One region of the Pseudomonas putida genome, then DNA from elsewhere that is predicted to be linked to it. Evidence: riboswitches for the same ligand, from Rfam matches in the RefSeq annotation. Region 1 holds a riboswitch; each other region holds the start of a gene.
The links. A riboswitch is a leader RNA that binds a small molecule or an ion and turns the genes downstream of it on or off. The one in region 1 is predicted to bind cobalamin.
Positions count from the first base shown of each region.

Region 2: it holds a riboswitch for cobalamin, as region 1 does, so the genes downstream of both, cobW (cobalamin biosynthesis protein CobW) here and C2H86_RS25140 (CbtB domain-containing protein) in region 1, are expected to answer to the same signal.
Region 3: it holds a riboswitch for cobalamin, as region 1 does, so the genes downstream of both, C2H86_RS22175 (ABC transporter substrate-binding protein) here and C2H86_RS25140 (CbtB domain-containing protein) in region 1, are expected to answer to the same signal.
Region 4: it holds a riboswitch for cobalamin, as region 1 does, so the genes downstream of both, C2H86_RS22185 (TonB-dependent receptor) here and C2H86_RS25140 (CbtB domain-containing protein) in region 1, are expected to answer to the same signal.

Region 1 is NZ_CP026115.2:5,526,903-5,530,468, forward strand. Features, by position in the region: gene cobM (precorrin-4 C(11)-methyltransferase) at 1-455, opposite strand, end outside; gene C2H86_RS25130 (cobalamin biosynthesis protein) at 486-878, opposite strand; gene C2H86_RS25135 (CbtA family protein) at 896-1,588, opposite strand; gene C2H86_RS25140 (CbtB domain-containing protein) at 1,596-1,781, opposite strand; cobalamin riboswitch at 1,891-2,113, opposite strand; gene C2H86_RS28250 (hypothetical protein) at 2,287-2,448, shown strand; gene C2H86_RS25145 (hypothetical protein) at 2,512-2,826, opposite strand; gene C2H86_RS25150 (hypothetical protein) at 3,074-3,442, shown strand.
Region 2 is NZ_CP026115.2:5,976,997-5,980,562, reverse strand. Features, by position in the region: gene fni (type 2 isopentenyl-diphosphate Delta-isomerase) at 1-933, opposite strand, end outside; cobalamin riboswitch at 1,378-1,587, shown strand; gene cobW (cobalamin biosynthesis protein CobW) at 1,688-2,755, shown strand; gene cobN (cobaltochelatase subunit CobN) at 2,759-3,566, shown strand, end outside.
Region 3 is NZ_CP026115.2:4,842,405-4,845,970, forward strand. Features, by position in the region: gene C2H86_RS22165 (ABC transporter ATP-binding protein) at 1-33, opposite strand, end outside; gene C2H86_RS22170 (FecCD family ABC transporter permease) at 39-1,052, opposite strand; gene C2H86_RS22175 (ABC transporter substrate-binding protein) at 1,052-2,062, opposite strand; cobalamin riboswitch at 2,171-2,372, opposite strand; gene C2H86_RS22180 (DUF1624 domain-containing protein) at 2,402-3,566, opposite strand, start outside.
Region 4 is NZ_CP026115.2:4,846,423-4,849,988, reverse strand. Features, by position in the region: gene lpxO (lipid A hydroxylase LpxO) at 1-268, shown strand, start outside; gene C2H86_RS22195 (carboxymuconolactone decarboxylase family protein) at 362-706, shown strand; gene C2H86_RS22190 (GNAT family N-acetyltransferase) at 785-1,354, shown strand; cobalamin riboswitch at 1,389-1,594, shown strand; gene C2H86_RS22185 (TonB-dependent receptor) at 1,704-3,566, shown strand, end outside.

The DNA of each region.
Region 1 (3,566 bases):
AGGTCGCCGAGCTGCTCGCCTGCTGGCATCGGTGAGCTGTCGCCGTAGCGGGTGAGGATGACCGTCTGCGCCACTTGTGGCAGGGTCAGTTCGCAGCCGAGCAATGCCGCGCTGGCGGCGGTGGCAGTGACGCCAGGGATGATCTGGTAATCGATGCCCAGTTCGCGCAGGTGGCGAATCTGCTCGCCGATGGCGCCATACAGGCTGGGGTCGCCACTGTGCACCCGGGCCACGTCCTGGCCATTGGCGTGTGCGGTGCGGATGGCGTCGATGATTTGCTCGAGGTGCAGTTCGGCGCTGTTGATGACCGTCTCGGCCTGATGCCCTTCGAGCACCGCCGCAGGTACCAGCGAACCGGCATAGATGATCACCGGGCACTGACGGATCAGGCGTTGGCCCTTGACCGTGATCAGTTCCGGGTCGCCGGGGCCGGCGCCGATGAAGTAGACCGTCATGGCAGATCCTTGAAATGATGAAAGAAGCGATTATCCGGCAGAGGCCAGTGCCAGGGTAGCGGGGCCGCGCACCTGACGGGTTACCCTGAGTGTGGCGCCGGCGTGACTGAGGCTGGCCAGGGCCAGTGCTGTGCTCTCGGCAACGCCCCAGCAGCCGCTGTGGGCGTAGGCGACTGCGGAGCGGTGGCTGAGCTGGGGTTCGTACGCCTGCAGTTGCTCGGTAGCGAAAACTACCAACGGCAGGGCGTAGCGTGCGGCGAGTTGTTGCAGGCCTGGCTCGTCGGCCTTGCCCGCGATGCTGGCAAAGCCGCGAAGTGCTGTGGCGGTCAGGCCGTGACGCTGCAGCACTTCATGCAGCAACACGTCGAGGACGTCCACCGGGCAACCCCGACGGCAGCCGAAGCCGGCGTACAGCGCCGGCAATGGCTGGTCGATGGCCATCAGGCGTGGCTGGAGCGGCGATACAGCCAGGCGCTGAGCAGGCCCAGGGCTACCCAGAAGACCGCGTTGGTCAGCCAGGAAGCGATCTTGAACTGAGCCTCAAGGGCTTGCGGGGCCAGGCTTTCATGGGCTTCCGGCTGCGGAGCGCCAATCACGTGCGGCACCACCAGCAAGACGGCGCCCAGTGCCTTGAGCAAGCCATGGCGTGCGAACACCAGCAGGGCCAGGCCCACTGCGGTCGCGGCTGCGGTGCCGATCCACCAGCTCTGGCGCTGACCGAGGTCGGCTGCGGCAGTGCCTGGCAGTTCCGGCGGCAAGCCCAGGGTAGGGGCCAGGCAGAACACGGCAAAACCGGCCAACCCCCACAGCGCTCCCGTGCTGGTACGGCCTGGTTCACGCAGGCTGTACAGGGCGGCGAGGATCAGGGCGAAGCCGACGGCAACCACCAGATTGCCGCCGGTGGTCGACAGGATGCGCTGCCAGCCATCTTCTGGCGACCAAGCTTCCTCGCTGTGGGTGTGGCCAGCGCTGGCTTCGTCGCCGTGGCTGTGGTGCTCGGCTGCCGGAGCGGCCGATTCATAGGTTTCCGCCTCGAGGATCAGCGGTGCGACCCAAAAGCTTTGCAGCAGGGTCAGCAACAGAGCGGCGAGCAGGCCGCTGAACCCGGCAGTGCGGGCGATACGCTTGATCATGGCAGCCTCAGTGGCAAGGGAATGCGGCGCTGTGGCGGGTGTCGTGCGCGGCGTTGTGCACGGCTTCGATGTGCGAGAACCCGGCAAAGTACACCAGGCACAGGCCGAGCAGGCTGGCACCGACGGCAATGACCACGCGCTGGCTGAGGGTGACGGGGGTAGTGATGTTGTGTTTGGCGCTGGTGATGGGCATGACGCGATCCTCTGCTTTGCTTTTGCTTTTTAGAAGGCAATGGGGACAAGCGCGGCAGCCCCGGGCACGAGGGCGCCCGAGGGAATGCGACAGCGCCCGCCCTCCGCGGGGTGTTCATGAACGCCAGGCCGGTCTCCGGGCTTGCGAGGAGGAGCTGGGCTCCTTGAAAAGCATCACCTTCCCATGCCGGACTGCGTGGCACAGTGGTCTGGACGCTTCGCTCGCTTACCGTTGCGGGGGCAGCACCGGATTTGCCCGGCCCTGACAAGGGCCTGCGACGCACCGATTTCCCGTTTCACCCTCGATGGGGCACCTGACGCAAGGCGTTAGGAGAGCACGCGGCGAAGGTGGCGTCAAATGCAAAGGTGCATGGGGCCAGGCCTGTACCACGCAACTGTAAAGAAATGGAAAAGCTCGCCAGGCTGCCCGGTCTGGAAATTACACTTGCAACGCTGTTCTGCCTTCCATCCGGCAGGGCACCCGTTTTTGCTTTTGGAGCGTTGCAATGAAGTTGAAGCATGTATTGCGTGCCGCCGTGGTGGCTGCATTGGTATCCACGCTGGCAGGTTGCTGGATGTTCATGCCGCCAGGTGGCGGTGGTGGGCATGGTGGGGGGCATGGCGGCCCAGGCATGATGGGCGGCGGGCACGGTGGTGGCCCACGCTGACAGTACTGAAGCTGACGGCTGTTCGCTCACCGGCCAAGGGCTGGGCGGATAGCCTGGCTACCGTCATGAATCTTCGAGCAACCGCCCAGGGTTGAAGAAGAATGATGCAATCATCACGGCGCTGATCACACCCAAGGCGTCCGCGACCAGCAACAGGAATTCGCTGCCAGCCCCCAGCAGCGCCTGCTGGCCGATGGCCACGCTCGTGCCATGGGGGAAGGCGGCGATGCCCAGCAGGGCGAGCGCCAGCGCGGCTGACAGCAGCTTGCTGTAGGTCTTGCCGAACGCCAGCGTATAGGCCCAGAACACAAAGATGCTGAACACGGCAAGTCCTGTGGAGATCACGAACTGGGCGAGTATTTCCAGCCACCACACCATGGGACTCTCCTGAACGTTGCGCGTGGTCGATACGCATGAGAATCATGGCTGATTGAAATCGTTCCGCTCGGCTAAAGAAATAATGCGAAAGCCGGAAAGTTGCCAGTCATGGACCATTGCCCATATAGCAAACAAGCCTATTGTGCTGTGCACTTTGCGCAGTACCATGGGCACACGAGAACTAAAAAGGGCGTTCGGCTTGGCCACTCTTTCGTCAGTTATCGATGGGGCAGCAGGAGCGTGTCGCGTGAAGAGTTCAAGATCGGTCGCAGGCGCAATACTGTTAACCACTTTTGCCACGCTGTTGATGGCCGGGTGTGCACAGAATCGGGATGTGCGCGATGGCCATGATTATACGTCCGGTACTACCGATAGAAGCACGACCGCTTATCTGGGGTGTGTCAAAGGCGAACTTCAAGGTAACGTGAAAACCTATGAGGTCGATGGCGACAACTCGGTGAAACTGTACGTCGAAAGTACCGACCTCACCCAGGCCGCTGGTTTGGTAGAACTGCACGGCACGGGAACCGAGCGTCAGTTCACGGCTTACCAGCGCGACGCCTGGTACGACCATGGCAGGCTGCTCGATGCTGCCTTGATGTGTAAAAAAGCCTGAAGCATTGCTCTGCAAGAGCAAAAAGCCCGCGCACATGAGAGCGGGCTTTTTGCGATGGGTGCTGATCCATCAGCGAGGTGCATTCTAGGGAATGGAGCCGTCTTGCCCATTCGACGGAAGTCTT
Region 2 (3,566 bases), 450 kb from region 1:
ATGCTCCACCACTGCCTGGGTGGAGATCATCGCTGCACTCAGTACATGGGCTGCCTGGCCCACCAGGTCGGCACCGAGGCGAATGGCCTTGGCGGCATCGACGCCGTTGGCCACGCCGCCGGAGGCGATCAGGCCGATTTCCGGCACGGCACGGCGTACCGCCAGCAGGCACTGGGCGGTCGGGATGCCCCAGTCGGCAAACGCCAGGGCGACCTCGCGCTCGGCGGCGTTGCCGGCGCGCTCGGCTTCTACGGCTGCCCAGCTGGTGCCGCCTGCACCGGCGACATCGACCATGGCTACACCTGCGTCACACAGCATGCGCGCCACGCTGGGTGAAATGCCTGCGCCGACTTCCTTGGCGATCACTGGCGTGGGCAGTTGGGAGGTCAGGGTTTCGATGCGTTCGAGTACGCCGCGCCAGTCACGGTCGCCTTCAGGCTGTACGGCTTCCTGCAGGGGGTTCAGGTGGATGATCAGGGCATTGGCCTGCAGGGTGTCGATTGCGCGGCGCGCCAGGTCCAGGCCGTCGGCCTCTCGCAACTGGGCGGCGCCGAGGTTGGCCAGTAGCGGCACATCCGGTGCCAGGCGGCGTAGCTCGCCGGTCAGGCCTTGGTCCTGGTTGCTGCGCAGGCTCACACGCTGCGAGCCGACGCCCATGGCGATGCCCAGTGCCTGGGCGGCTTCGGCGAGGTGCTGGTTGATGAAGCGTGCGCGTTCGGCGCCACCGGTCATGGAACTGATCAGCAGCGGGGCGCGTAGGGCACAGCCGAACAGCTCGGTGCTCAGGTCGACGTCGTCCAGGGCCATTTCGGGTAATGCGCAGTGCTCGAAGCGCAGCGCCGACCAGCCGGGGTCTACGGCGTGCGTGGGGGTGCCGGTCAGCACGATGTCCAGGTGATCGTCCTTGCGTTGGCTTAGCGGGGTTTTCTTCATGCCGGCTCCGTTTTGAAGGGGGCAGCAGGGATACAACATATATAGATAAGTTGAAAATTGGCACAGCATCAGGCATTGGCGTGTGCCGCTGGTTCCTTTCCATGGATGCTTGGTTTGTGATTGTGTGAGGGCTGGCAGGTGTTCGCCGGTAGTCTTGCAGTGCCTTTGAGATCGAGCGCCGCCCGCGCGGCGCATCGCGAGCTTCGCTCGCTCCTACGTTTGTTTTTGGCCAATAATGCCTGTGACACGCGCGCGACCGCCTTGTTTGTACGACGCGATATCGAGACATGCGCCAAGGGATTCGCGCGAAAATCCCACAGGTTAACTGGCCCGAAACAAACGTAGGAGCGAGCAAAGCTCGCGATGCGCCGCGCGGGCGGCGCGCGATCTGACAGGCGCTGCAAGGTTTTCGGCGGGCACCAGTTGACCCCCCGCCCACCCCCGCGTAGCCTTGCGACTTCGAGGTTCTTCGGCCCTGCCGAAGCTAAGACGGGAACGCGGTACAAGCCGCGGCTGCCCCCGCAACTGTAAGCACCGACAATGGATCGACACAGCCACTGCGCCGCGCGCGGGAAGGCGTCATCCCGCCAGTTTCTTGCTGCCAAGAGCTGGAGCGGTGCAAGCCAGGAGACCTGCCTCGAGCCGAATTCGACTTTCAACCGGGCGGGGTGATCCGGTGGCGAACAAGCCCGGCCGGCCTGGCCTGCGGCTTTCGTCCCGTGTGCCCGCGCCAACCTGCCAAGGGCAACGCGACATGAAAACACTGGCCAAGCTCCCCGTCACCATCGTTACCGGCTTCCTCGGCTCGGGCAAGACCACCTTGCTCCGCCACATGCTCGACAACGCCCAGGGCCGCCGCATCGCGGTCATCGTCAACGAATTCGGCGAGCTTGGCATCGACGGCGAAATCCTCAAGCAATGCAGCATCGGCTGCACCGAGGAAGAAGCCAGCGGCCGCGTCTATGAATTGGCCAACGGCTGCCTGTGCTGCACCGTGCAGGAAGAGTTCTTCCCGGTAATGCGCGAACTGGTCGCACGCCGCGGCGACCTCGATCACATCCTCATCGAAACCAGCGGCCTGGCATTGCCCAAGCCCCTGGTTCAAGCCTTCCAGTGGCCGGAAATCCGCAACGCCTGCACCGTTGACGCGGTGATCACCGTGGTCGACAGCCCGGCCGTGGCAGCCGGCACCTTCGCCGCCTACCCGGACCAGGTCGACGCCCAACGCAAGCTTGACCCCAACCTGGACCACGAATCGCCGCTGCACGAACTGTTCGCTGACCAGCTGGCCAGCGCCGACCTGGTGGTGCTGAACAAGGCCGACCTGATCGACGCCGAAGGCCTGGCCAAGGTCCGTGCCGAAGTGGCCGAGGAGCTGCCACCGGCGGTCAAGGTGATCGAAGCCAGCAGCGGCCGGCTGCCGCTGGAAGTACTGCTGGGCGTGGGCGCGGAGTCCGAGGCGCACATCGATGGCCGTCGTACTCACCACGATTCCCACCATGACGGCGATGATCACGACGATCACGACCACGACGCCTTCGACTCGATCTCCATCGACCTGCCCGAAGCCGACGAAAGCCTGCTGCTCGATGCCCTGACCCAGCTGGTGGTGGAGTTCGGCATCCTGCGCGCCAAGGGCTTCGCGGCCATCCCCGGCAAGCCGATGCGCCTGCTGGTGCAGGGCGTGGGTACCCGTTTCGACAAGCACTTCGACCGTGCCTGGCGCGCCGACGAGCCACGCATCACCCGTCTGGTGCTGATTGGCCAGGACCTCGACGCCACGCAACTGGAAGCGCGCCTGCGCCAGGCCCTGGGCGCCTGACCCATGCACCTGCTGCGGACCCAGCCCGGCGGCTTCGTGCCGGACGACAGCATCGCCGACCTCGGCCAGACACCCGCCGACCTGGTGATTCTCTGCAGCGGCGACTCGCACCTGGCATTGCTCGCCGAAACCGCCGAGCAACTGCCGGACGATTTCCCCAGCCTGCGCCTGGCCAACCCGATGCAAGTGCAGAACCATGCCTCGGTCGACCTGTATGTCGACGAGGTCCTGTGCCATGCCAAGGTGATCCTGGTGTCGCTGCACGGCGGTGTCGGTTACTGGCGCTATGGCGTCGAACAACTGGTCGAGCTGGCGGCACGGGGCGTGCAGCTGATTCTGGTCCCCGGCGATGACCGCCCGGACCCTGAGCTGACCGGTCTCGGGACAGTCACCGGCGAGCCGGCAGAGCGCCTCTGGCACTACCTGCGCCAGGGCGGCAAGAGCAACGCTGTCAACCTGTTCAAATGCCTGGCCAGCCAGTGGCTGGGGCGCGATTACCGTTGGGACGAACCGCAGCCTTTGCCGCGGACTTCGGTGTATCACCCGCGCAAACCCAGTGCGCTGCTAGAGGACTGGTACAGCCAGTGGAACCCCGAACACCCGGTGGCGCCATTGCTGTTCTATCGTTCCCACCTGCAGGCCGCCAACACCGCCTTCATCGACGTGTTCTGCGAGCGCTTGCAGGCCGCCGGCCTCAACCCGCTGCCCATCGCAGTGGCCAGCCTCAAGGAAAGCGCCTGCCTGGAGCAAGTCGAGGCCTGGCTGGACGAAGTGGGCGCAGAGGTGTTGATCAACACCACAGGGTTTGCCC
Region 3 (3,566 bases), 680 kb from region 1:
GCAGGCGAGTGGAGCGACGTGCACGGTATTCATGACGGTCATGGGCGCCCCCGGCGGCTGACCAGGATCAGCGCGAACACCGGCGCGCCGATCAAGGCGGTGACCACGCCGACCGGAATCACCTGGCCAGTTATCAACGTGCGCGACAGCACATCGGCGGCAATCAGGAACAGCGCGCCGCCCAGGGCGCTGGCCGGCAGCAGCCGGCCATGGCCGGGCCCGAGCAGCAGGCGAAGGGCGTGGGGGATGACCAGGCCGACGAAACCGATGGCGCCGACGATCGACACCATCACGGCCGTTACCAGAGCCGCGCAACTGATCAGCAGCAACTGCGTGCGGCGCACGGCGATGCCCAGCGAGGCCGCCGAGTCGGCGCCGAAGGTGAAGGCATCCAGCGCCCGGCGGTGCCACAGGCATACCACCAGCCCGAACAGCGCCACCGGCAACGCCATCCACACCGACGGCCAGCGCACGCCGCTGAGGTTGCCCAGCAACCAGAACAGGATGCCGCGCGCCTGCTCGGCGGTGGCCGACTTGGTGATGAGGAAGGCGGTGAGGGCCGTGAACAGCTGCGAGCCGGCGATGCCGGCGAGGATCACCTGGGCGTTGTTGCTGCTCGGCCCGGCCGCTCGGGCCAGCACCAGCACCAGGGCAAAGGCCGCCAGGGCACCGATGAAGGCGCCGCCGGACATGCTCAGGGCGACACTGCCCAGGCCCAGCAGGCCGACCAGCACTGCACCGGTCGAAGCGCCGGCGGACAGCCCGAGCAGGTAGGGCTCGGCCAGTGGGTTACGCAACAGCGCCTGCAGGATCACCCCGCAGGTCGCCAGACCTGCACCGCAAGCAGCGGCGACCAGCGAGCGGGTCAGGCGGTAGTTCCAGACGATGCCCGCGTCGATCGGGTCGACCGGGTATCCGGCCTGCCACAGGTGGTTGGCCAGCACCTGGAAAACCAAGTTCGGTGACAGGTTGGTCTCGCCAATGGCGGTACCGGCCAGCACGGCCGCGAGCAGGGCCAGCACGGCCAGGGCGGTGTAGGGCAGGGCGTTCATCACTGCGCTGCTTTACCGCTGGCAAAGGCCGCAGACAAGGTCTGCAAACCACGGAACAGGCGGATGCCGGCCTGCATGGCGTCGGCGTCGAGGATGATGATTCGGTTGTTCTTTACCGCGTCCATGTTCTTCGTCACCGGGTCGCTGCGCAGGAATTCGAGCTTCTTCTGGTAGTCGTCTGCAGGGAAACGGCGGCGGTCCATGCGCGCGATGATCAGCCAGGTCGGGTTGGCCTTGGCCAGGGTTTCCCAGCCCACGGTCGGCCATTCCTCGGTCGATTCGACCACGTTGCGCACGCCCAGGGTGCGCAACATGAAGTCGGCCACGCCCTGGCGGCCGGCGACGTAGGGGTCGATGTCGAGGTCGGCGCTGGAGAACCAGAACAGTGCCGAAGTCTGCGACAGGTCCTTGCCGGCCAGCTGCTGCTTCGCGCTATCCAGGCGTGCCTTGAGGTCGGTGTTCAGCGCCGCGCCACGGTCCTGCACGTCGAAGATCTCGGCCAGCTGGCTGACACTCTTGTAGATGCTCTCGACCTGGAACGCCTGCAGGCGGGTGCCGTCGGCGCCGACCAGGTTGTCCTTGCCTTCGCAGTCCGAGGGCAGCAGGTAGGTGGGGATCTTCAGCTCACTGAACTGCTCGCGGGTGGCGACCACGCCCTGAGCGCCGACCATCCACTCGAACTGCACGGCCACCAGTTGTGGGCGCTTGCCGACCACCGCCTCGAAGCTTGGGTCGTTGTCGGCCAGGCGCGGCACCTTGGCGTTCACCGCCTGGTATTCGGGGAGCACGTTGTTGAACCACAGCGAGGTGCCGGCCAGCTTGTCGCCCAGGCCCAGTGCATAGAGCATCTCGGTGCCGGCCTGGCCGATGGTGACTGCGCGCTCGGGCGCCTGGGCGAAGGTCTGCGGCGCGCCGCAGTTGTCGATGGTCAGCGGGTAGTGGGTGGCGGCAGCCTGGGCCAGGCCAGTCAGGCTCAGGCCGGCCAGCAAGGATGTGAAGCGCAGCAGCATGCGGGGCGATCTCCTATCGGTCAGTTCTGGTGAGGAACGCACGGACAGGCATCGCCGGCCCTCGCAGGCGCGAGGGCAGCACAGATGGCCATCCCGGACACCCCGCCGGTTGGTGAATGTATGCCGGCAGGTCTCCTGACTGGTGCGTCGTCACCTGGCTCCGGCCTTCCCGGATCATTGATCCAGTGGCATCGATGGAGCAGGCTCGGCACCTACAGTTGCGGGGGCAGTTCCGTTTGGCGCGCCAATGGTGGCGGGCCTGGGATTCCCTGTTAGTTCCGTGGTGGAAACCGGCGGGCCGCATGGTAGACCATCAGGTCGCCGGGTGAAAACGTTTAATCAGAAGTACTTGAGCCAGGCGATGTCACGCCGGCGGGCCTTGAGCCGGGCGAACCAGCGCACGGGCAGGTACAGCGCCACGGCCAGCAACACCGCGCTTAGCCACACCGCGCCGATGCCGTCGAAGCCGAAGTAGTCGCCGTGGTTGAGGCCCAGCAGCGCTACGCAGGCCAGGTACAGCAGCTTGAGCACATACAGGTGCAGCAGGTAGAAGAACATCGGCGCTGCGCCGAACACCGCCAGGGCGCTGATCCAGCGGGCCAGCCCGGCGCGCTCGAAGGCGCGCAGCAACAGCAGGCCGCAACCCAGGGTCAGGGCCAGGAACAGCAACGAGGGTGGGTACTTGGTGATGTTGAAGAAGCTCATCAGCGTCTGGGTGACGGTCGGGTAACCGCTCCAAGGCGCCTCGCCGTAACCGTTGTAGAGGCGCAGCACCATGAAACCGAGCAGGGCGATGACGCCGGCCATCAGCAGGCGGTGCTGGCGCTCACCGGCGTCGCTGCCACGGGCGAACCACGGGCCGAGGCCGTAGCCCAGGGCGATCACGCCGATCCACGGCAGCACCGGGTAGGAGGTGCGCAGGCGCAGGTTCTCCGAGACCTCCAGCCAGCCACGGTCATGCAGGATCGCCCACGGCACATGCAGGGCCGATTCCACGCCAAAGTGCAGACCATCGAGCAGGTTGTGCCCGGCGATGATCAGCGCGCCCAGGGCGAGCAGGGCAGGACGCGGCAGCCACACCAGCAGCGACAGGGCGATCATGCTCACGCCGATGGCCCAGATCACCTGCATGTAGACCACGCTCGGCGGCAGTTGGAAGGTCCAGGCGAAGTTGACCAGGGTGAACTCCAGCACCACCAGGAACAGCCCGCGCTTGAACAGGAACGCCGACACATCGCTGCGGCCCTGGTATTTCTCGCCATACAACCAGGCCGACAGGCCGGTGAGCAGGACGAACACCGGGGCGCACAGGTGGGCCAGGGTGCGGCTGGCGAACAGCGACGGGTCGGTGGCATCGATGGTCATCGGATCGCTGACCTGGCGGTGCAGGAAGAAGGTTTCACGCACGTGGTCGAGCAGCATGAACAGGATCACCAGGCCGCGCAGGGCATCGATGCTCTGCAGGCGCTGGGTGAGCTGGGTGGGGAGGGCTGAGGCACTGGTC
Region 4 (3,566 bases), 680 kb from region 1:
TCGCATCATCCTGTTCTGCGACATCGAGCGCCCGCTGAAGTACCGCTGGGCCACCGCGTTCAATCGCTGGTTCAGCCGCAACGTCATGGCCGCCGCCGCAGCGCCGAACGACGCCGGCGACAAGACCGGCGGCATCAACCGCCTGTTCACCCGCATCTACAAGATCCGCGAGCGTGGCAAGGCGCTGAAGAAGCGCAACCGCATGCGCTACTACCTGGAGAAGTGGCTGGTGGTCGCGGCCCTGGTACTGGTATTCGTCTACATCTGACACCCTGCCTGCAGCCTATCGCCGGCAACCGGCGATAGGCGCAAATTCGACTAGCCTGAAAGCTCCTCCCGCAACCTCCCCAAGGTGAAGACGATGAGCATGATGGACTGGGACGCCTACCGTAAGCAGTTGATGGCCGGCATCGGCGATCTCAAGCAACTGTCCCCTGACACCGTGGCCGGCTACATGACCGCCAGCGGCGCGGGTGCCAAGACCAACCACCTGGACGCCAAGACCCGCGAACTGATCTCCCTGGCCGTGGCCGTCACCACCCGCTGCGACGGCTGCATCGCCGTGCACTCACAGCAAGCCGTCAAGCACGGCGCCACCCGTGAAGAGATCGCCGAGGCGCTGGGTGTGGCCGTGGCGATGAATGCCGGGGCCGCGCTGGTCTACTCGGCCCGCGCCATGGATGCAGTGGGCAAGGCCAACGGCTGAAGCCCGACGGCGTCGCCGCCCTTGCGCGACGGCGCCGCGCCACCCAGACTTGGCGGCCTAGCCATTGCAGGAACCGCCATGATCCACATCCGCCCCATGACGCCCGAGGACTTCGAGCGTTTCTGGCCGACCTTCCAGGCCATCGTCCAGGCCCGCGAAACCTACGCCTTCGACCCCGAACTGGACGTCGAGCAGGCACGCCAGCTGTGGCTGCAACTGCCACTGCACACCCTGGTGGCCGAAGCCGATGGCGAGCTGCTCGGCTCCTACTACCTCAAGGCCAACGCCGCCGGCCCTGGCGCCCATGTCGGCAACTGCGGCTACATGGTCTGCGACGCCGCCCGTGGCCGTGGCGTGGCCCGGCTGATGTGCGAGCACTCGCAGAAGCTGGCGCGCCAGGAAGGCTTTTTGGCGTTGCAGTTCAATTCGGTGGTGGCGAGCAACGAAGTGGCGGTGGCGCTGTGGACCAAGCTCGGCTTCGAGACCGTTGGCCGCCTGCCCAAAGCCTATCGCCATGCCCGCCTGGGGTTGGTCGACTGCCTGGTGATGTACAAGTGGCTGGCCGATGAGCCGGTGGTGGAAAAGCCTCCCCTGCTGATCGGGCGCAAGAACATCGAAGCACGGGTGTCGCGCCGCCGCGGGCGCTGACACGCGCATTTGACGTGCTGGCCATTCGATGGTCAGATGCGCGCCAGTTTCAGGTGTCCTGCGCCGCCGTGCGCAGGGTGAAACGGGAAGCCGGTGCGTCGTGGTTCACGACAAGTCCGGCGCTGCCCCCGCAACGGTAAGCGAGCGATGCCTTCGACACACCACTGTGCGCCAGCATGGGAAGGTGAAGGCCTCACGCCCCTCGCAAGCCCGGAGACCGGCCTGAAGCCCTACTTGGCAACCCGCGGTGGGCGGGCGCAGGCCGGTCTCCGCGTGCGCCCCTGCATGCGTGGTGTGCCTTTGCGTGTTTTCCACCGGGATCCATTCATTCCTGCAGTAGTGGAACGACATGTCCCGATTCATCAAGCTTCACCCCCTGGCGGCCTGCCTGGCCGTCACGCTGCCAGCCCTGGCCGACGAACCCGTGCTGAACCTCCCCTCCACGGCCATCACCGATAGCCGTGACCAACAACACGTAGATCTGGCCACGCCGACCGAGGCCGGTTCTCGGCTGAACCTCACTGCCCTGGAAACCCCGGCCAGCACCAGCAGCATCACTGCCGAACAGATCGAGCAGCGCAACAACCTCACCGTGCAGGACGCCGTGACCCGCTCGCCCGGGATCACCTTCATCGGCAACCCGGGCGATGGCGGCACCGGCCTGTCGGCGCGCGGCTTCACCGGCCATGGCTCGGTGATGACCCTGTTCGACGGCGCACGCCTGTACACCGGGGCCGGCACCCAGACCTTCCCGGTCGACCCGTGGATGGTCGAGCAGATCGACGTCATCCGCGGCCCGGCTTCGGTGCTGTATGGCGAAGGCGCGACCGGCGCGGTGATCAACGTGATCCCGAAAAAGCCGTTCGCTGGCGACATCCACAACCGCCTGCGCCTGGGCTACGGTTCCTGGGACCGCCAACAACTGGGCCTGGACAGCGGCGGTAGCCTCAGCGAACGCCTGAGCTATCGCCTGACCCTGAACCAGCAGGCCGGTAACGGTTGGGTCGACCGCACCGACTCGCGCAGCCTGGCGCTCAGCGCCGCGCTGCGCTTCGATGCCAGCGACGACCTGAGCTTCACCCTCGCCCACGAGCGCGGCGACGCCCAGCCCGCCAACTACTACGGCACGCCGCTGATCGACGGCCATTACCGCAGCAGCCTGCGCAAGAAGAACTACAACATCCAGAACGACGAGCAGCGCTACCACGACGAGTGGACCCGCTTCACCACCGACTGGACGATCAACGACCACCTCAGCGCCAGCAACCAGCTCTACTACATCAAGAGCCGCCGCCACTGGCGCAATGCCGAGAACTACAGCTGGGACGCCGATCGCGCGCTGCTGGAGCGCCAGAGCTACCTGGAGATCAAGCACAACCAGGAGCAGCTCGGCGACCGCCAGACCTTCACCTTCGACCACAGCCTGTTCGGCCTGGCCAGCAAGACGCTGGTCGGTGTCGAATACAACAAGGTACGTTTCAACGTCGACAGCAACCGGCCGTACAACGACGTGGGCGGCGACTACATCGACCCATGGCAGCCGACCCCGGGTTGGTTCCACAGCGACTCGCCAACCCGCCCACAGACGCTGTCCACCACCCACACCTTCGCCCTGTTCGCCGAGAACCGCCTGCAGCTCACCGAGCGCCTGTCGCTGGTGACCGGTGTGCGCCGCGATCAGAACCACATCGACCGCGACAACCTGGTCGACGGCAGCCGCAGCGACCGCAGCCTGCAGGGCGGCAACTGGCGCGCCGGGCTGGTGTTCGCCGTCAACGACAATCTGTCGCTGTACGGCCAGTACTCCACCAGCGAGGACGGCGTGGACAACCTGGTCAGCCTGAGCCCGTCGCAGATGCACTACGACCTGACCGAAGCGAAGCAGACCGAACTGGGCCTCAAGCAGCGCTTCTGGGAGGGCCGTGGCGAGTGGACGCTGGCGGCGTTCCATATCGTCAAGAAGAAGCTGCTGGTGGATGACCCGATCACCCACGAGGCGCAACAGGCCGGGCAGCAGACCTCCGATGGCCTGGAGGCGTCGCTGGAACTGGCCCTTGGGCAGCAATGGCAGGTGTCGGCCAATGCCGCGCTGGTGCGGGCGAACTACGATGATTTCGACGAGGTGGTCGATGGCGTGGCCCAGGACCGTGCCGGCAACCGCCCGGCCAATGTGCCACGGCGCACGGCCAACCTGTGGCTGAGCAAGGGCTTC